3 regions of the Paenibacillus sp. BT-177 genome follow, and region 1 is predicted to be linked to each of the others. Evidence: riboswitches for the same ligand, from Rfam matches in the RefSeq annotation. Region 1 holds a riboswitch; each other region holds the start of a gene.

Region 1 (6,808 bases):
CGGTAGCAATTGAACCTGATAAAATATATCCTTGTGCAATCAGCTTCATAATCATCCGTACCGTTACGGCCATATTTCCGGCTTTTACTTCGGCAAAATCCTTATACTTTGTAAATAAAGAATCGACATACATTAATACGAACAGCAAAATAGCACCCGCGCCCGTCCATACCAGCATCGCTTTCATCGTTTCTAAAAAATGCATTTCCTACCATCCTCCACATCTTCTTGACTACATATATTGATTTACGCCCCTAGGCAGGGAAAAGCGAAGGAGAAAACGTTTCTCCTTCGCTTACTGAGCCATCACACTAGCGGCAACGCTTAAAAGTTCTTATTTGTTTTCGTATTGTTTCAGCAAAGCAGCAAGTTCATCGTCCACAGCACTTTTCTTATCCAGCTCTTTGAACTCTTCATCCAGCGATTTTTCCTTGGAAGCCATTTCGTTGCTCGCTTCAGCACGTGCTTCTGCTTGCAGCATTTTTTCCTCCATACGCTTCAATCCAGCAGTTGCCGTATCCGAGCTAAAACCGTTCATAGCTTTGTTAATTTCAGTTTGCGCTTTAGCTGCGTTATAACGGGCAACCAGTGTCTCGCGCTTGTTTTTCATTTCAGTCAGCTGTCTACGCATTTCATCCAGCTTACCACGCAGGTTGTCAGCTGCAGCTTTGTTTTGCTCATAACCAGCTTGGAACTCGTTCATTTTTTGTTCGGCAGATTTCTTTTCTTCCAGCGCACGACGAGCAAGATCCACATTTTGTGCTTTTGCAGCCGTATGAGCCTGTTCTTCGCGTTTTTTCACCAAAGCTGCCTGTTCTTCGTATTGCTGTTTGAATCTCTTTTCAATAGCAATTTGAGCGGCTACCGCTTTCTCTGCGTCTTCCAGATCCTCTTGCATATCACGAATGTATTGATCCGTCATTTTAACTGGATCTTCTGCCTTGTCGATAATGGCGTTAATGTTAGACATCGTAAGATCTCTTAATCGTTTGAAAATAGACATGTGAAGTTCCTCCTAGAATTGAATGCTTAAATTTTAAGCTCTGTACACATGTTTACGCAAGCTTTGCAAAGAGGTTTCAAAAATATCTAAAAACCGCGTAGATAAGGCTCTGGGATATCTGCCTGTACTTTTAGCGCCCGTGAAGCATGCAGCGCCCAATAGGGATCTCGCAGCATGGCACGCCCTATGGCTACCAGATCAGCTTCATTTTGCTGAACGACTCGGCGGGCATCCTCATAATCATCCAATAAGCCGACAGCAATGACAGGCACATTCAATTTTTCACGGATGGTATGAGCCAAATCGACCTGATAACCAGCACGCGCAGACGGGCCTCCGCTGGAGCCAATCGGACCCTCACCACCAGAAGAAATATGGAAAATGTCCACACCTGCATCACGATATCGTTCCCCTATGGCTGCTATGTATTCAACATCATATCCGTCTTGGACATATTCTTTGGCAGATATCCGCATTAGCACAGGCATATCAGCAGGAAGTACCTCTTTAACAGCACGGATCACCTCAACACCAAACAGTGACAAATCCTGCCCATACTCATCTTCTCTGGTATTGGTTAAAGGGGAATGAAATTGATGGATCAGATAGCCGTGAGCACCATGAATCTCTACCGTGTCAAAACCAGCTTCTACCGCCCGGCGAGCCCCCTCTTTGTAGGCCTGAACCAGTTCCTTGACTTCTGCTCTCGTCAAAGTGTGCGGATCTTTAAAGCGTTCACTAAAGGGGATCGAGGACGGGCCTACAGGTGTCTCAGCATCCTCGGCCTTGCGTCCGGCATGGCCTAATTGAATGGCAATTTGGGCACCATACTTGTGGACTTCCTCTACAATTTTGCGATATGCAGGAATATGTTCGTCACTCCAAATGCCCAAATCACGATCCGTAATGCGTCCATCCGGTTGAACCGCTGTCATTTCCACAATTAAGAGCCCAGTCCCTCCTACCGCGCGACTCACATAATGGACATAATGCCAATCCGTCGGTTTGCCGTCCTTGGCCTCCACGCTGTATTGGCACATTGGGGGCATGACAATCCGATTTTTTAATGAAAGCCCCTTTAATTGATAAGGAGTAAACAAGTCGGTCACTTTTATCCATCCTTCCCTCAATTCCAAGTATGTATCATTATGAATAGCATCCCCATTATACACCAGCTGTCACGGTATACCGAATCCTTTGTAAGGCTAAAACTTGCGAAAATGCTTCGGTTTTCGGTCATGTTTAAGAGAATATGTACGTTTACTTCGTCATCTTCACGGATACCCGCTTCATGATGTACTTCTCTTCAGCCATGTAGGGCTTCACTCAATCACCAGCATAATTTTAATAGGACAGGTACATAATAGCTGAGAGCACCACTAGGTACCACTGCACGGAAAGGGGGAATACAAATGCGGTACAGGGGAGTGTTGCCATGTTTAGCACTGTTACTAGCATTTTCAAGTTTTCCCGTTCACGCGGACACGCCTCCCAACATCGGAACGCCCCATCCCAAGGAAGCTGCTGCCGCTACTTCGGTATATCAAAGTAAAGATCGAGCTACTCCAACATTAGCGATGCTACGAAAAAAGCATGCGGACATTTTTAAAATGTGCGGCCCGCACACCCGCCAAATTGCCTTAACCTTTGATGATGTGCCCGATTCAAGGTATACGCCGCAGGTTTTGGACGTATTACACGCAAACGGTATCAAAGCTACCTTTTTTATCGTCGGCCACCGTGCGGAAAAGCATCCGGGGATCATACGCCGCATCATCCGTGAGGGTCATGCTATAGGAAACCATTCCTATACTCATCCGGATTTCAGGAAGGCCACACCAGAACGTTTTCGCCACCAGATTACAAAGACAGAACGCATTTTAGAAGCCAGCATAGGTTTTCGACCCAGATTGATACGACCACCCTATGGTGAAATCACGGAGCCTCAAATCCAGTGGGCACGTCGTCATGGGTACATGATCGTCAATTGGAATGTGGACTCTCTAGACTGGAAGGGATTAAGCAAAACACAAATTCAGCGCAACGTGATCCCGGCTACCGGACCTGGCTCCATTATTTTAATGCATGCAGGTGGAGGTCAAAGTTCCAACTTGCAAGGCACTGTCCAAGCTTTGCCGGGTCTAATCCACTCTCTAAAAGCTAAGGGCTACAAATTTGTCACTGTCCCCCGGCTACTTCACACATCGGAACGAAAATAACAGTACGTCTAAGCTTCAAATATTCAACAACGTAAAAAGGCTGCCTTAACGAGCAGAATACTTCTGCTTGTAAGACAGCCTTTTTTAGCGATAAACGACCGGGCCTAATAAAAAGTCGTCCCAGTTATATGTTGTATGATAGATCAAGTTTACATAACTTATATTATGTTCAATCAAATCATACATAAGCACAATGCTATTTATCAATGACGTACAGTTTCACATTCTGGAAGCCGAAGTCGTTCACGAATGATTTATTGCCAGGGATAAAGATATCAATCCGCTTTCCGGTAATAGCACTGCCCTGATCACGGGCAACGGCCACAAAAGAATGATCTGGCAATCCAGGATGGGAATAACCTGTAACTAGCACCTTTGTTCCCATAGGAATGACTTTCGGGTCTACCGCAATTGTACCTAGCTTAAGCGGATTGCCGTAATAATCGACCGCACCCCATTTGCCATTTTCATCAGCTGCGGCAGAATATGCTGTAGCTTTAACATCAACTACTTTACTGTAATTGAATGTTTTGCCCCATGCTTCAATTGTTGGCTTCTCATTCGCTGGTGCTTTCTCTGTAAGAAGCTGTGGCTTCGAATCCGAAGCCGCCTTTACACTTTTTTCGTCTGGCACTTTAATTTGCAGACCTGCATATATGTTGTTGGACGCAATATCCGGGTTAGCCTTCGTCAACTCATCTACTGATACCCCATAACGTTGAGCAAGCAAAAAGAAGGTATCGCCTTCTTTGGCAGTGTGAAGCGAAGCAGCATCTGCTACTCCAGCTGTCTGTGCCAGCCCTGCAATAGCTGCAGCAAGCACCGCAAATTTCATAGTTTTTCCAATATGTTTTAAATGTTTCAAAGATATGTACCTCCTCTGTTATGCCTGCGAAGTTAGCTGTCGGATTCGGACTCAGGAGAAGCCCTATGCTTGTGCAATTCACCCCTAGGCATATTCCACAACATCTTATGATGCATTGGAATCATTGCCGTTGTTACGTCCCCCGCACTTCCCATGGTTTGAGCCCAGCACCTGAGTATTTATTATCATTACTGCTGCCCCGGTAAGTTTTGGCTTACTGCATAATATCACAATTTTGTAACCTTATCTGCATGAAAATGTTGGTAACCTTGAATATCATACTATACTCGTTACAATTTTGTCATCAAGAATCCGTTTTCTGTTACGAAAATATGGAGATATAGTGACAAAAAGAGAAAAGCCCTCCGTGAAACATCATCACGAGAAGGCTTTGTTAATATTTCATAAAAGCATTTTCTTACAGCACTTTAGCAAGAAAATCACGGGTACGGTCATGGCTTGGAGTACCGAATACTTGCTCAGGCGTACCTTGTTCTATAATTTGACCGTTGTCCATAAAGATGATTCGATCCCCTACCTCACGGGCAAAGCCCATTTCATGCGTCACGATCACCATCGTCATGCCGCCCTCAGCGAGCTTCTTCATCACGTCCAGAACCTCTCCAACCATTTCAGGGTCAAGAGCAGAAGTAGGCTCATCGAACAGCATTACGTGCGGCTGCATGGCCAAAGCACGTGCTATCGCAATACGTTGTTTTTGACCGCCAGATAACTGGTTCGGGTAGGTATTCTTCTTATCCTCAAGACCCACGGTCCGCAGGAGCTCCAGCGCAATTTTCTCCGCTTCTTTCCCCGACTGCTTTTTCACCTGCGTTGGTGCAAGCGTCAGATTCTGCAGTATTGTTTTATGCGGAAACAGATTAAAATGCTGGAAAACCATCCCCATCTTCTCCCGAGTCGCATTAATATTATGACCACGGGCCGTAATCGGCTCACCCTCAAACAAAATTTCCCCTTCTGTTGGCTGTTCCAACAGATTCATACAACGCAAAAACGTACTTTTTCCTGAACCACTCGGGCCGATAATGACGACTACTTCACCTTTGGCGATATCTATATCAATGCCTTTTAAAATTTCATTCTTACCGAATGATTTACGCAGTTGTTTAACGGTGATCACTGGCTCTCAACTTCCTTTCCCATAAACCCAACAGCTTAGATAAGCTGAATGTCATTACAAAATAAATAGCAGCTGCGATTACGAACGGACTCAAGCCTTCGTAGGTAATATTCTTAATGACCTGGGCTTGATACATAATATCCACCATCCCAATGGTCGAAATAATTGATGATTCTTTAATGATCGTAATGAACTCATTACCAATAGCAGGCAATATAGATTTAAATGCTTGCGGTAAAATGACATGACGCATTGCTTTGCCTCGTCCCATCCCGAGCGAGCGGGCAGCTTCCATCTGTCCACGGTCTACTGCCTGAATACCAGCACGGAAAATTTCAGCCAAATATGCCGAACTATTCAGTGACAACGTAATTATGCCGGACTGGAGTGGCGTAAAATTAACACCCAACGTCAAAGCAACTCCGTAATGAATGATCATGAGCTGCACCAGCATAGGTGTGCCGCGCAGTATCTCTACATATGCGGTACCTAACCACTCGATAATACGAATCCCACTCATCCGCAGCAAGGATATGATCAGACCAATAATGAATCCGAACAGTACTCCAAGCGCAGACAGCAATAGGGTGTAGCCGATACCCGTAGCGTAGAAACTGCGATATTTCAAAAATATATCTACAATGCTATTCGAAGAAACTTGTCGGTCTGCAGACAGTGCACTTGCTTCTGTAGAAAACTTCTCAATCGAACCGTCTGCTTTCAGGCGAGCCAACGTTTTATTTACTGAAGCAAGCAATTCCGCATTTCCTTTACGAATGCCTACAGCAGTTTCTGCTCCTTCATCCTCAGGTACTGCCTTGGCAAGTGTTACGGTACCGTCTAGTGTGTATCCTTTAGCAACGGTATCTTCGATTACAACCGCGTTGATACGGTTGGTCCGAAGCTGGAGTACCAGATCGGATATTTTATCCAATGAGGTCACAGAAGCATTAGGCACTTTTTGCGCAATTTCTTCCTGGATACTCCCCTTCTGCGCACCGAGCTTCTCTCCTTTTAGAGCAGCCATCGTTGAATATTTGTCTTTATCCTCTGGACGTACCATAATGACTTGCTTGGAACGATAGTATACATCCGAAAAATCAATGCTCTTTCTGCGTTCGTCCGTCGGTGTCATACCGGACAGTACCAAGTCTACGCGACCACTTTGCAGAGCAGGCAGCAAAGAGTCAAAACTCATGTCCTCTGGGACCATCTCCGCATTCAGATCCTTGGCGATTTCCTTGGCAATTTCAACATCAAACCCAACAATGGTATCCTGACCGTTAATAACTTTATGAAACTCATACGGCGGAAAGTCAGCACTCATGCCCACTACAAGTTTTTTCTGTGGCTTTTCTTCCGATCCGTATGCAGTGAGCATGGGAAGACCAGCCAACAGCAAGATAACCGCCGACAAAACCAGGGCGGTAAAACGATATGCCTTTTTCAATCTTTTTTTCTCTCCTTAAATTCTTTATAATAAATAAGATTGTGTCATTATAAATGAATATGCATGATTATGCAATGAATGTTATAGTACAATTTTAGTATATCTATCGCAGTACCTACATTACAGCATA
Region 2 (6,808 bases), on a different contig from region 1:
CTGAACGTTGTTAATGCCCCGCGTGTCATAAGCAGTTGCTTTCCGATGGCGACCACCTCAATAATTTTGGACGGATCAGAATCCAGGTCCACCATATTAGCAGCTTCCTTGGCCGCGACCGTACCGCTATTCATGGCAAGACCGACATCTGCCTGGGCCAGCGCAGGCGCATCATTGGTACCATCTCCAGTCATGGCAACCAGCTTGCCCTGCTCCTGCTCACGGCGGATAACCGCAATTTTGTCCTCCGGCTTGCTTTCTGCTACAAAATCGTCCACACCTGCTTCACGTGCAATGGTAGCAGCGGTCAGCGGATTATCACCGGTACACATAATCGTGCGGATGCCCATTTCCCGAAGCTGATCGAAGCGTTCCTTCATGCCCGGCTTCACCGTATCCTTCAAATAAATAATGCCGTATATCCGATCATCCAGCGCCACCGCTAACGGTGTACCTCCTTCTGCGGCTACCTGATTTGCTTTTTCCTCCAGATCGGCCGGAACACTGCCTTTTTGCGATACAATCCACTGCCGGACAGAGTCCACGGCGCCTTTGCGTACTCTTCGTCCATCGGCGAGATCCAGACCACTCATCCGGGTTTCTGCCTTGAACTCGATAAAGGTCCCACCTGCTGCCAAGGATTCATCCAGCGTGTACTCCTGCTTGCGCATCAATTCCAGCACCGAGCGCCCCTCGGGTGTCTCATCCTTTAGTGAACACATCGCCGCCCATTTCGCTAACTCTGCCTTTTCTACACCATCTACCACCACGAATTCACTCGCCATCCGGTTTCCGAAGGTGATGGTACCCGTTTTATCAAGAATCATCGTATTGATGTCCCCGGATGCTTCTACCGCCTTGCCTGACATGGCCAGCACGTTAAACTGGGTAACCCGGTCCATACCGGCAATCCCAATAGCCGACAAAAGCCCGCCAATCGTGGTCGGAATCAGACAGACTAGCAACGAAATCAGCACGGGAACAGGCAAATCAATCTTAAAATGACGGGCTATCGGAGCTAGCGTCACCACCACAATTAGAAAAATAATCGTCAAGCTAATCAGCAATGTATTCAGCGCAATTTCATTTGGCGTTTTTTGCCGCTGTGCACCTTCCACGAGCGAAATCATTTTATCAATAAACGTCTCACCCGGCTCAGTTGTAATCCGCACCTTAATGCGGTCACTGACCACCCGCGTCCCGCCAGTTACCGAGCAAAAATCACCGCCCGATTCCTTAATGACTGGAGCTGATTCTCCCGTAATCGCAGATTCATCCACCGAAGCCAGGCCTTCAATGACCTCACCATCACTTGGAATCATTTCGCCCTGAGAGACGATTACCACGTCACCTTTACGCAATGCTGTCGAGCTGACTACTTGAATCTCATTTCCGACAAGCTTATTAGCTTGCGAGTCCTGCTTGGATTTTTTCAAGGAAGCAGCTTGTGCCTTCCCCCGTCCCTCCGCGAGCGCTTCGGCAAAGTTAGCAAAAAGCAGCGTGAACAACAGAATAATAAATACAGCCAAGTTAAAGCCCATTTCCTTGCCGGCTCCAAAATAACCGGGAAGCAGTAGCATGAGCAGTACGACCAATGTACCGATCTCCACGACGAACATGACAGGATTTTTCATCATGATCATTGGATTTAATTTGATAAAGCTATCCTTGACCGCCTGCTTCAAGATGCTTCTATCCAGCATGCGTTTGCGTTCTTCCTTCATGATCAAGCACCCCGTTCATCCATTCTCATTTTCTTCTTCATGCTCATTTTTCATTACATGGTCAAAAATTCAGCTACAGGACCCAATACGATCACTGGTAAAAAGGTTAACGCACCAATCAACAGAACAACCCCGATGAGGATGGCTCCAAACAGCTTGTTATCCGTGCGCAGTGTACCCGTCGTCACCGGGGTCGGTGCTTTGGCATTCAATGAAGCCGCTACAGCCAGCAATGCAATCATGGATACATATCGTCCAAAAAACATAACTGCTCCGGTCGTAACGTTCCAAAACACGTTGTTATCTGCAAGACCTTCAAATCCTGAACCGTTATTTGCCGCAGATGATGCATATTCATAAAGCACCTGAGTCAACCCGTGGTATCCGGGATTAGAGACTGCATCGTATCCCCAATGGCTCATAAACGCAAGCGCAGTTGGAGCGAGAATGAGAAACGGATGTACCAAAATGGCAATCGCAATCAGCTTCATTTCCTTGCCTTCAATTTTCCTGCCCATAAATTCCGGGGTTCTTCCAACCATCAGTCCACATATAAACACCCCCAGAATCGCATACATCAGCATATTCATCAGCCCGACGCCCTTGCCGCCAAAAATGACGTTTAGCATCATTTCTCCCAAAGCAGCCATACCACCTAACGGGGTCAGTGTATCATGCATATTATTGACCGAACCTGTCGTTGCCGCTGTTGTAACCGCAGTGAATAGTGCCGATTGTCCAATGCCGAAACGAACCTCTTTCCCTTCCATGCTTCCCTGAGATGCATCCATACCCAGTGCCTGGATTAACGGATTACCTGTCTTCTCCGACACATACGTTATGGATAGAAAAATAAGGAACAAGACCATCATCGAGCTAAAAATAATCCAGCCCTGCTTGCGATTACGGGCAAACAATCCAAAAGTATACGGCAGCGAAGCCGGCATTACCCACATTGCTAAAATTTCCAGTACGTTCGTCCAAGGACTTGGATTCTCAAAAGGATGAGCAGAATTAGCTCCCGCAAAACCGCCCCCGTTCGTGCCCAAATGCTTGATGGATTCCAATGAGGCAATGGGTCCCATAGCAATCTGCTGCTGTGTACCGCTTAAAGTCGTAATATCCGCCGTGGACTGTAGCGTCTGTGGTACTTTTAGTCCCACCAGCACCAGCGTAAGTACAAAGGCAAGCGGCAGAAAAATCCGTATGTTGGCTTTAATAAAATCTTGAAAAAAATTACCCAGTCCTTCACCGCGCCGCGTCAATCCCCTCATAAAAGCCGCAGCAACCGAAAACCCCGAAGCAGCCGAAGTAAACATCATCATCGTGACGAACGCCATCTGTGTCAGATACGTAAGCCCGCTTTCTCCGCTATAATGTTGGAGATTCGTATTGGTCATAAAGCTGATTACCGTATTAAAGGCCAATGAAGCTTCCATATTACTGTTTCCAACCGGATTGCCTGGGAGTATAGCCTGCAAGCGCAATAGCAGGTAGCTGATCCCCACAAGCACCACATTGGTTGCAATGAAACTCATAGCATACGTGGTCCAACGCATGCTGTCCTGTTTCTTCAAGCCTACAACCTTATAAATCAGCTTTTCCGTTCCACCAAAAATCCGATCCGTCCGATTCGGTTCATTCGAGAATACGTGATACATATAGGTGCCCACCGGCTTTACCAAGAGCAGCAATATGACGATCACAATTCCAATTTGCAGTAGCTCCATCCTCTATTCCTCCTTATAATGCTCCTGCATTTGGAACAACAGACCTGATTCAGAACATCCATTGAGTGCACACGTTTGCGAAAATCTACACTTCTGATGCTTCATTCTTGATCTGCTGTTCCCGCCTGCTCGATCCTATAGTTGACTAGAACTTTTCAGGATTCAGGAGTGCGTAGATTAAATACACGAACACAATAGCCGTGAGTCCTAGCACAACAATCATCCTCTTCGGCCTCCTTTTGAGGTCTGCGCATCACACCAGCGTACAAACAGCAGTATCACTCCATAACTCACAGCCATTATGAGCAGCATGTATAAATCCATCATGTTCATACCCTCCGTATCGCTCTTCAGATCGTCATTTCCGATTCCATCATAAAATCATAAACCAGCTATGTTATAAGTGCTTATCCGTTCAGCAGGAAACCCACCTCTCCGTTCAATGTGTAGATCACATGGTCCGCTCCCAATCCCCGATAAATTCCTTGTGGATTACAGCCGTGCGTAATAACATAGATCAATTCTGATGTTAGTGGCCGACATATTTGCAGGAAACGGCAAGTCAGATTCAAGCTGTTTTCGAACAAATACACACTACCAATTTCTTTTTTAGGAAAATTCCATTTTCCCGCTTGCATCGTATTGATGCGCACAATGTGCTCCACACCCATTTTTTTGAGCTGTCGTTCCTCCTGAGTGCTATTTGTGAGAACTGCAAACGCCAATTTTTTAAACATAAGCAATTTCACAAAACTTCTGCCCGCTTCATTCGGTGCAGTGACAATAATTAACCGACCTTCCATCAGTAGCTCCTCTCCCGGTATAAAAAGACAACAAAAAGAAGCCGAAGGAAAAAGGCTTCCTCCGGCTTCATACATTCCATGATAAAATAAACCATGGTTGCACACGGCGGTTTGTTGCCTCTCCCTGTACGCTTACGAGGTTAGCTGTCGGATTCGGACGTGAGAGTCGCCCTATTTACGGCACTTGGCCGGAAAATTCACCCCATGAGACACACACGGCTTGCAAAACCGTACATACTCGTTGGTTCCCCCGCTTTTGCAACTGCAAAATTCAGCGCTTTAGACAATTCGTTGTTGCTTCATTGGTGTTAATTTGAAATTACGTCTTGAATCATACACCCGTGCAAGGAAGACTGTAAAGCTCAACGGCGGGGCTATAAATCACCCTTTAGAGCATAGGAGATTAAGAATAACGCTTACAAGGCATCTATGCTTCTCGTATCTCTTTAAAACTCTGTATTTCACCCCTTTTTGAAAATGAAAGGCATGTCAATATTGGCGTAGGGTATGGCTTAGTTACTCCTTATTTGCAAAAAGGAAAGAAAATACGCTATATGTGCCAGATAATTACCGATTGAACCCGTTTTTATGAGAAGAAACACCTCAATTAGCTCCATTTGAAGTGCGATTTACCGTTTTGAACAAAAGGCGATTTTACAATGGTCCAATGCCCGTATACTCTTCCGGACTTGCAACCCCTTGTTGAGTTGCTTACAATTTAATTGCAGAATATTGAATGAGGAGGGATATCTTGACCGTATATAAATATGATGCACAGACCCTACAAGGGGTACAAATTCCGTTATCCACATACGAAGGGAAAGTTCTACTTATCGTGAATACTGCCAGCAAATGTGGGTTAACCCCCCAGTACAAGGCGCTACAAGAGCTATATGACCAGTATCATGAACAGGGGCTCGAAATTTTGGGATTTCCCAGCAACCAGTTCGCCAAACAAGAGCCGGGCTCCAGCGAGGAGATCTCCGAGTTTTGCCAAATCAATTACGGTGTGACCTTCCCCATGTTCGCCAAGACAGATGTCAACGGTGATCAGGCACATCCTTTATTTCACTACCTGACCCACACTGCTCCGGGAGTATTAGGCTCCAAAGCGATCAAATGGAATTTTACTAAATTCTTAATTACACGAGAAGGTAACGTATTTAAGCGTTATGCGCCGCAAACCACTCCAGATAAGCTTATAGGAGATATTGAGAAGCTTTTGCGGAAAAACTGACATCTTTCTTCATTACAGTTAACGAGCGGTCCGCTGTCCATATGACCGCTTCTGTAACAGAATGATATAACGAAAAATATTTAACGAAAAAAGCACCCCTTCACGTAAAACGTGTCAGGATGCTTTTCAACTGGGTATTACACATAATGCGGTCGAGAGGACTCGAACCTCCACGGGCATACGCCCACTACCCCCTCAAGATAGCGTGTCTGCCATTCCACCACGACCGCATGTCATAATGTATTGAGGCAACAGATTTATTATACTCTCTCAGCAACAATTTGTAAACAATAATATTATAATTATTTTTAGTGTAACTTTATATAACATATATAAGCAATAAAATTATTTAATTTGACATGAAAGAGCTCAAAGTGTAAATATATATTACATAAATAATTGAAATATTATTATATAAATAAGATTAGAGTCAAATAAACTGACACAAATATTCACCTCAAGGAGGCGAACCATCCTGCATAAAGGTAACCGATTGCTAAACTACGCATTGTTGTTGGACCCTTCCCTACCCATTGGTGGTTTTACCCGTTTCTACGGACTGGATGAACGTTTCCGTAACGGAAACTTGAACAGTCTACAGGATCTGAAACATTTTATGCGAGACGATTGGTATCCTCAAATTACAACCCTTGACGGCATGGCCATCAAAAGTCTGTATGCAGCCATCCAGCAGAATGACGGTTGGCGGATCGCCCTTATTGATAAAATGCTGTACACCCAACATCCTTCCTCGCAGTATGTGAAAAAATCGCGACTTTCTGGCCAGCGTCTGCTCAAGCTCACCAAGGCTCTTTATCCTTGGCTTGCATTTGACCAACTGGAAGACACACTCACTCAATACAATGCAATTGGCACACTCGCTACTGTCCACACTTGGATTAACTTCCTTCTCGGAACCGATATAGAACAGACCATTCACGGCTATTTTGCCACAGCGGTATCCTTCTGTATCGAAGATGCCTTCAGACTGCTCAATCCTCCTTACGAGGAAAAGAATCCTCTTATCGATCACATGACCAGCGAGTTGCTCACCACCTGGAAGAAATTTAACGAACCTACGCCAAGCTTATTTCAGCCTCACCTTTTCCATAGCCATCAGACCAGTTCCTACATCACTCAGCCACCCTATATGAGCCATAGTAGCCAATTGAATGCATCCAGGCCCTTTTCCTCCTCCATCCTATTCAAACGCCTTCCAGCCTCCCTCTGATGCGTCGTTTTACCAGTCTAGCAGTCACAATAAAAATACTCTGCCCTTTTCTCAAGCGGCAGAGTATTTTTAATTCATGTATC
Region 3 (6,808 bases), on a different contig from region 1:
AATAGCCAAACCTTTTGACATTCGGATCAGCCTGATAAGCGATATACAAGCCATAGATCCCGTGGAACAGTAATGGCAAGTAGATGAATAACGTTTCTAACACAATAACCAGCGGCAAACCATTCAGGAAGGCCACGCTGCGATTAAAACCTTCCTTACCGCCCTCCACCGCTGTGAAGTTCGTCACCAAATGCTCAACAAAAAATAGAGCCAACGGAATGACGCCAAGAAGCGAATGCAGCTTTCTGGAATAAAATCCTCTCATCTAGGTCATGCTCCCTTCTCCCAATAATAGCGTTTTCAATAGTAATATAACATATAAAATGACAGTTCCCGACAGGGAATGTTCAACAAGGTGTCCCTTATAAGGAAAAACAAAAGTGTGAACATCTTGTGTCGCTTTCATGTTACTCCTTTTCGGCTTATAATGGAATTGCAATATACGTATTAATTATTATGTCTTTTTTGCATATAGAGAGGAAGTGGAAGATTTGTTTGAGGATTTGAACGCTTTTGCCGTCGTTGTCGAGCAGTCCAGCTTGAATAAAGCCTCAAAACTGCTGAATTTGTCCCAACCCGCCCTGTCTCGCAAAATTGCCAAGCTGGAGGAAGAGCTGGGTGTCCATCTCTTTGATCGTCGGGGCAAACGGCTCGAAATTACATCAACTGGCCGATTTGTATATACTTTCGCGCTGGAGCAACGGCAACGTCAGCTTCGCTTCTTACAAAAGCTGTCACAGCACAAAAATGAAGCCCAGAGCATGCTTACTCTGGGCGCAAGTCTTACGACACTCCAAACGACGTTGCCTACCCTCGTCGAGGCTTTCATGAGCAAGCATCCTCAGACTGAGCTAAAGCTGCTCACCGGCAAAACGCATGAAATCGTCGCCTTTGTACGCGACAAAAAAGCAGACGCCGGCGTTGTCGGGTCTGCCATTCATGAAGCTGGATTACGCTGCATTCCGTTATTTGACGATCATTTGGAGCTAGTCGTCCCCATCGGACATGAATTAACTGTCAAGACAGGAACGGCTTCAATGAAGGACCTGCAAGGATTGCCGATGATCATTTTCTCCAAAGGAACCTGGTACCGCAGCCTGACGGATGACTTGTTCCAGCGCAGCGGTATTATGCCGGATATCCGCATGGAAATCGACTCCTTCGAGGCGATTGTACGTCTGCTTCCAACCTGCAAGGCATCCGCTTTGCTGCCCAAATCCTACTTGCGCAGCGAACTGCTGCGAGATAATGGACTTACTGCATTGTACTTGCCTGATTTGAAGGAGACACGCCGAACGACCTCCCTCATATACTCAGAAACGGCCGATCTCGGCCCGACAGCACGACGCTGGATTAGCGAGACACGTGCATCGTTTGCAGGCTACCGTATGGTGTAGAGAATTTAACCCTCTTCATTGACATTAACGACCTCATCCTCAAAGCGGCCGATATTGTCATTGGAGCCGATAATGACCATAATATCGTCTGCTTTCAGCCGATCCATAGCTGTCGGCGCGATCAAAATACCATTCGCCGTATGAAGTGCCACGATGCTGCAACCAAAGCGGGTACGAGCATTTAATTCTGCTAACGTTTTGCCATTCAGACATGCAGGCACATTGAGTTCCACAATGCTGTATTCCTTGGACAGCTCCAAATAATCGAGCAGATTAGGCGTGACCAGCTGATGCGCTACCCGAATACCCATATCTCGTTCCGGATAAATGACTCGGTCCACCCCAAGCTTCTCTAACGCACGCCCATGCAGTACAGATATAGCTTTGGCTACGACTTTTCTCACACCCAGCTCCTTCAGCAAAATGGCGGTCAGGATGCTTACCTGAATATCATCACCGATTGCAACAATGCCGCAATCGAAATTACGGATGCCCAGTGACCGCAACGCATCCTCATCTGTAGCGTCTGCCACGACAGTATGTGTCAGAATCTCACTCATACTGTCCACAACATCCTCATTCCGATCAATGCCCAGTACCTCGCACCCCATATCCACCAATTGCAAAGCCAGGCTTGAGCCAAACCGTCCCAAGCCAATGACTACAAACTGCTGCGTTTTCATATCTACTCGAAAACTCCCTTACCCTATAATTATTTTACCTTCTGGATGACGATACAATTCCTTACCCTTTTTCGGTCCCAGTGCATAAGCTAGCGTGAGTGGACCCAGCCTGCCTGCAAACATCGTCAGAGTAATCACCAGTTTGCCTACAACTGTCAAATCAGGTGTAAGCCCCATGGACAGTCCTACCGTACCAAAGGCAGACACCGTCTCGAACAAGATCATCAGAAAATGATGATCTTCGGTTGCGGACAGAATCATCGTCACCCCAATCACGAACAGCAACCCCAGCAAGGTAATAGTCAAAGCCTTATAAATGCGTGCCTGCGCAAGTCGGTACCGGAACAGCACAATGTCTTCCCGTCCCCGCAGCATCGAAAACACCGCTCCAATGAGCAGAGCAAATGTAGTGGTCTTAATCCCGCCTCCAGTGGAGCCAGGCGAAGCCCCAATAAACATGAGTATGATGATAAAAAACTGCGTAGCCTGCCGCAAGCCTGCAATGTCCAGCGTGTTGGCACCTGCGGTGCGAGGGGTAACGGACTGGAATAAAGAACCCAGCAGTTTACCACCCCAATCAAGCGAGCCAAGCGTCTTCGGATTCGTAAACTCAAATACAAAAATGACAAGCGTCCCGACGACAATCAGAGCAGCTGTCATGCTGAGTACCACCTTGGTATGCAAGGATAGTCTCTTACGCTTGCGATAATCTGCCAGGTCAGACATCACTACAAAACCAATACCACCCGAAATAATGAGAAACATGGCTGTAAAATTAACAATCGGATCATATACATAACCTGTCAGGCTGCGAAATTCACCGAATAAATCAAAACCAGCGTTATTAAACATGGAAATGGCATGCCAGATTCCAAAATAAATCGCCCTGCCGACAGGCATATCAAATGACCAGCGAATCGAAAAAATAGCTGCACATACTCCCTCAATCATCAGCGAGTACCATAGCACCTTGCGGATCAATCCAACAATTCCTTCGACAGAGGTCTGATTCATCGCTTCTTGCAAAATAAGGCGCTCCCGCAAGGAAATGCGACGTTTGAACACCAGCGCGATCAAGGTAGCCATGGTCATAAAGCCAAGACCACCGATCTGGATCAGCGCAACGATAACGATTTGACCAAAGGTTGTAAAAAAGAGCCCTGTATCCTTAACGACAAGTCCGGTTACACAGGTCGCGGACGCGGCAGTAAACAAAGCGTCTATAAACGCAAGTGGTTTTCCAGTTGTATTAGAGATGGGCAGCATTAACAATAAACTACCTATTAGAATGATAATGGCAAAGCCTGCAACGAATATCTGCGGTGGAGAAAGCCGAAGCCAGCGTGCATTGGGATTCATCTATTCATCACTTCTCTCCTAATCCTTAAAACTATAAAAACAGTGACTTAATACGGTGTAAGCCCGCTACGCGTTCCATTTATCTTCCGATCGTCGTTGCCCCTGATTTTTTTGATTTTCCAAACCTTAAGTAGCTATAATTAACATTCCCTGAATACAGGAAGAATGCATGTCAAACACTACTCGGCTCCCTGTGCTATTGGCGAGCAGCAGCGAAGGGGGCAGAATTGTTCTGAAGAAGCGAAGCGTTTGCCTTTATCTCCGGATTTTAACCATTAAAGGGTTTATACAATCAAAAAAAATCCGGGGATAACAGCAATCAGAAGAATAATCTGAACCCGCAGCGGTCTAACCAATCCAAACACTTTTATACACACAAAAAAAGACACCGGAAAACCGAGTGCCTGACTTGGTTCCTGCCCACAGCCTACGAGGTTAGCTGACGGATTCGGACAGCACAGTATGCCCTATTTACACTTCCGGTCCATCAGGATCGGCTGTAAAATTCACCCCAGTAACATGGTTCCCCCGTTTTCTCATAGAAATTCGGCTTAAATGTATATCATTACCCATATATTTCATAGGCATTGCCTCAAGATTATAATCCTTCTCTATCCAGATCACAAAACCGATTTCGCCGAAAAAACGTGAAATTGGCTTTAATTCGCGAATAGACATCGGTTAATCACAGCTTATCTAATTTTATTAAAACTTTAAAGTGCTTTCACTCTGTTTTCATGAATATCGCTGGTCTGTTGGCGGGAACCTGTGCAGTATGATATCTTTAATGGATGTTCTTATTTACAGATTAAGGAGGAAACTCATGAATCCTATCGGGAAACCGGTCGTGCTCACGGCCAACTTCAAAAAATTAGGCTTGCTGGGCGGGGTTGGCCTGATTTGCTTTTTTATCTTTCAATTGCTTATTCCCTCAATTAGCAATCCAAGTCCGGAATCATTGGTGAATGCAAAGGTCATCAGCAAACAAGAAGCGGTCATACACGCCCTGGACTTCGCCCGTTCCGAGCTGGGCTATACGGAATCACAGCCAGAGAAGCCCGTCGTAACCTATCAGGCTGAAACAGATTTGTACGGGTATTTATCCAGAGAAAAATTGGTTCAAGAGTACGATCGTACATGGAAAAAAAATTATCCATATGAAACCTTTCGGGTTGATTTGCCTGACTCCTCAGCGAAGGGCAAGCTGCAAATCCATGTGGATTTATCCACTGGGAAGGTCGTTAGCTTTAAACGGATCACCTCCAGCACCAATTACACACAGGCTGATGTTTCTACAGATGAACAAGCACGAAGCAGACTTGTACGTGTAGCTGAGGGTGACATGACGCTCGAAGCCAAGGAACAGGCTGCAGCAATATGGATCAAACGCTTTGGCTTTAAGCCATCTGAATTGAAGCTCGCGACCACTGAGGGAGAAGGTGGATTAAAATATACCGTGGACGGAAAGAAAATCGGCGCCTCGGTACTTACGCTGGCTTTTACTTTTGAAGACGGGGATGTTCGCTCGTTTACCCAAAGCTTTTCGGCCCCTTCGTCCTATACCGACTATGTTAAAAAGCAAACATACTGGGCTAATTGGATGACTTATGCGGGTTATGCCCTATTTAGCTTTGTCCTGGGCGTACTTGCCATTGTGTATGCGTCACTCACCCGACGACATACTTCATTTGTTCGCGGTATTATTCTGTCCATTGTATACTTTATTGCTAGTATAGCTGGGACAATGAACATGCTACCTTTATTGCAAGCTGAAGCAGGCAGTAAGGGCATGCTTATATTTCTTATGGTATTCCAGGTTGGTGTTACCTTCTTCATGGCTGTAGCTATCTATTTCTCCTTGGTAGGCGGTGACGGGCTTATGCGTCAGGTTGGACTAAATGCATGGCCACGGGCCAAAGAGCCAGGCTACGGACTGTATGTGCTTCGCAGTATGTATGTTGGTTACTTGTGGGCCTTCATTTTACTGGGCGTACAATCCATTTTGTTCTTTGTATTGGAGCGCACATTTAATACGTTCTCCACTACAGACGCCACGCAGTCCCCTTACAATATGGCTTATCCATGGCTATTGCCGATTATGGCTTGGATGGCAGGTATTGGAGAAGAAACTGTTTACCGTCTATTTGGTATTCCGATGGTAAAAAAAATAGTCAAGAATACGTTTGTTGCTTGTCTGATCACTACGCTTATTTGGGCACTGGGACATACGCTTTATCCGATCTATCCGGTGATTTCAAGACCAATTGAACTGACTTTTCTTGGTTTGCTGTTTAGTTTCGTGTTCCTGCGTTACGGCTTTATCGCTGCCATGTTCAGCCACGTTATTTTTGACAGCATATTAATGGGACTTAGTGTGATAAGTCTGGGAGACACCGTGAATGTGAGCGCCGGCCTATTCTGGATCTTACTTCCGGCTATTGTAGGCTACATCATTTACTGGTTTAGTCCCAAAAAACCTAATCGAATCATGTTTGAACCCATGAAAAAAGAGGAGCCGTATTCTACGACTCCTCCTCCCGAAGGGCAGCTATAATCTGACGAGCAAGTTTATCCCCAATAGAGAGAGGCCGGAAGTCTTCGACGCTGGCCTCTCTTATTTTTTTGAGCGACCCAAAATGCTTAAGCAGCAACTTACGCCGTTTCTCTCCAATGCCCGGAATGGAGTCCAACTGGGAAGTTACCATCGATTTGCCGCGCTGCTCCCGGTGGAACGTAATTGCAAAACGGTGAACCTCGTCCTGAATCCGTTGCAGCAAATAAAATTCCTCGCTATTGCGCGCAAGCGTCACGGCTTCAAATGTTTCTCCCATCAGTAGTTGGGAAGTTCTGTGTTTGGCATCTTTCACCAAACCACACACAGGAATAAACAAGCCCAACTCATTTTCCAATACATCGGTTGCCGCTTTAATTTGTCCACGCCCGCCATCGACAATGATCAAATTGGGACGTTCAAGATTTTCCTTCAGCACACGTTCATATCGACGCCGAATAACTTCACGCATCGTTTCATAATCATCTGGTCCCTGCACAGAACGGATCTTGTATTTTCGATACTCTTTCTTGGCAGGCTTACCGTCAATAAAGACGATCATGGCCGACACTGGATCGGAACCCTGAATGTTGGAATTATCGAACGCCTCTACCCGATGCAGACTATCCAGCCCAATGGCACGTCCCAGATTGCTTGCAGCTTTGGAGGTCCGTTCCTCATCCCGCTCGATCAGTTTAAACTTCTCATCCAAAGCAACACGTGCATTTTCCGTCGCCATACCCGTCATTTGCTTTTTCAGCCCACGCTGTGGCACAAGTACTTTTACATCCAACCATTCAGCCAGAGCGAGAGCTGCC

The links. A riboswitch is a leader RNA that binds a small molecule or an ion and turns the genes downstream of it on or off. The one in region 1 is predicted to bind cyclic di-AMP.
Region 2: another riboswitch for cyclic di-AMP. It lies ahead of OIU26_RS07725 (hypothetical protein); the one in region 1 lies ahead of OIU26_RS24115 (3D domain-containing protein).
Region 3: another riboswitch for cyclic di-AMP. It lies ahead of OIU26_RS17300 (TrkH family potassium uptake protein); the one in region 1 lies ahead of OIU26_RS24115 (3D domain-containing protein).

What each region holds. Positions count from the first base shown of each region.
Region 1 covers NZ_JAOYTP010000014.1:38,111-44,918, forward strand. Annotated here, with positions in the region: gene OIU26_RS24095 (DUF350 domain-containing protein) at 1-205, opposite strand, end outside; gene OIU26_RS24100 (PspA/IM30 family protein) at 335-1,003, opposite strand; gene OIU26_RS24105 (NADH:flavin oxidoreductase/NADH oxidase) at 1,090-2,112, opposite strand; gene OIU26_RS24110 (polysaccharide deacetylase family protein) at 2,416-3,222, shown strand; gene OIU26_RS24115 (3D domain-containing protein) at 3,419-4,087, opposite strand; cyclic di-AMP (ydaO/yuaA leader) riboswitch at 4,094-4,262, opposite strand; gene OIU26_RS24120 (amino acid ABC transporter ATP-binding protein) at 4,506-5,228, opposite strand; gene OIU26_RS24125 (ABC transporter substrate-binding protein/permease) at 5,215-6,678, opposite strand.
Region 2 covers NZ_JAOYTP010000002.1:331,707-338,514, forward strand. Annotated here, with positions in the region: gene kdpB (potassium-transporting ATPase subunit KdpB) at 1-1,724, opposite strand, end outside; gene kdpA (potassium-transporting ATPase subunit KdpA) at 1,778-3,454, opposite strand; gene kdpF (K(+)-transporting ATPase subunit F) at 3,600-3,677, opposite strand; gene OIU26_RS07725 (hypothetical protein) at 3,862-4,257, opposite strand; cyclic di-AMP (ydaO/yuaA leader) riboswitch at 4,371-4,544, opposite strand; gene OIU26_RS07730 (glutathione peroxidase) at 5,009-5,494, shown strand; tRNA gene OIU26_RS07735 (tRNA-Leu) at 5,642-5,724, opposite strand; gene OIU26_RS07740 (urease accessory protein UreF) at 5,988-6,725, shown strand.
Region 3 covers NZ_JAOYTP010000005.1:221,023-227,830, forward strand. Annotated here, with positions in the region: gene OIU26_RS17285 (succinate dehydrogenase cytochrome b558 subunit) at 1-265, opposite strand, end outside; gene OIU26_RS17290 (LysR family transcriptional regulator) at 492-1,397, shown strand; gene OIU26_RS17295 (potassium channel family protein) at 1,403-2,080, opposite strand; gene OIU26_RS17300 (TrkH family potassium uptake protein) at 2,099-3,439, opposite strand; cyclic di-AMP (ydaO/yuaA leader) riboswitch at 3,849-4,001, opposite strand; gene OIU26_RS17305 (type II CAAX endopeptidase family protein) at 4,263-5,993, shown strand; gene uvrC (excinuclease ABC subunit UvrC) at 5,962-6,808, opposite strand, start outside.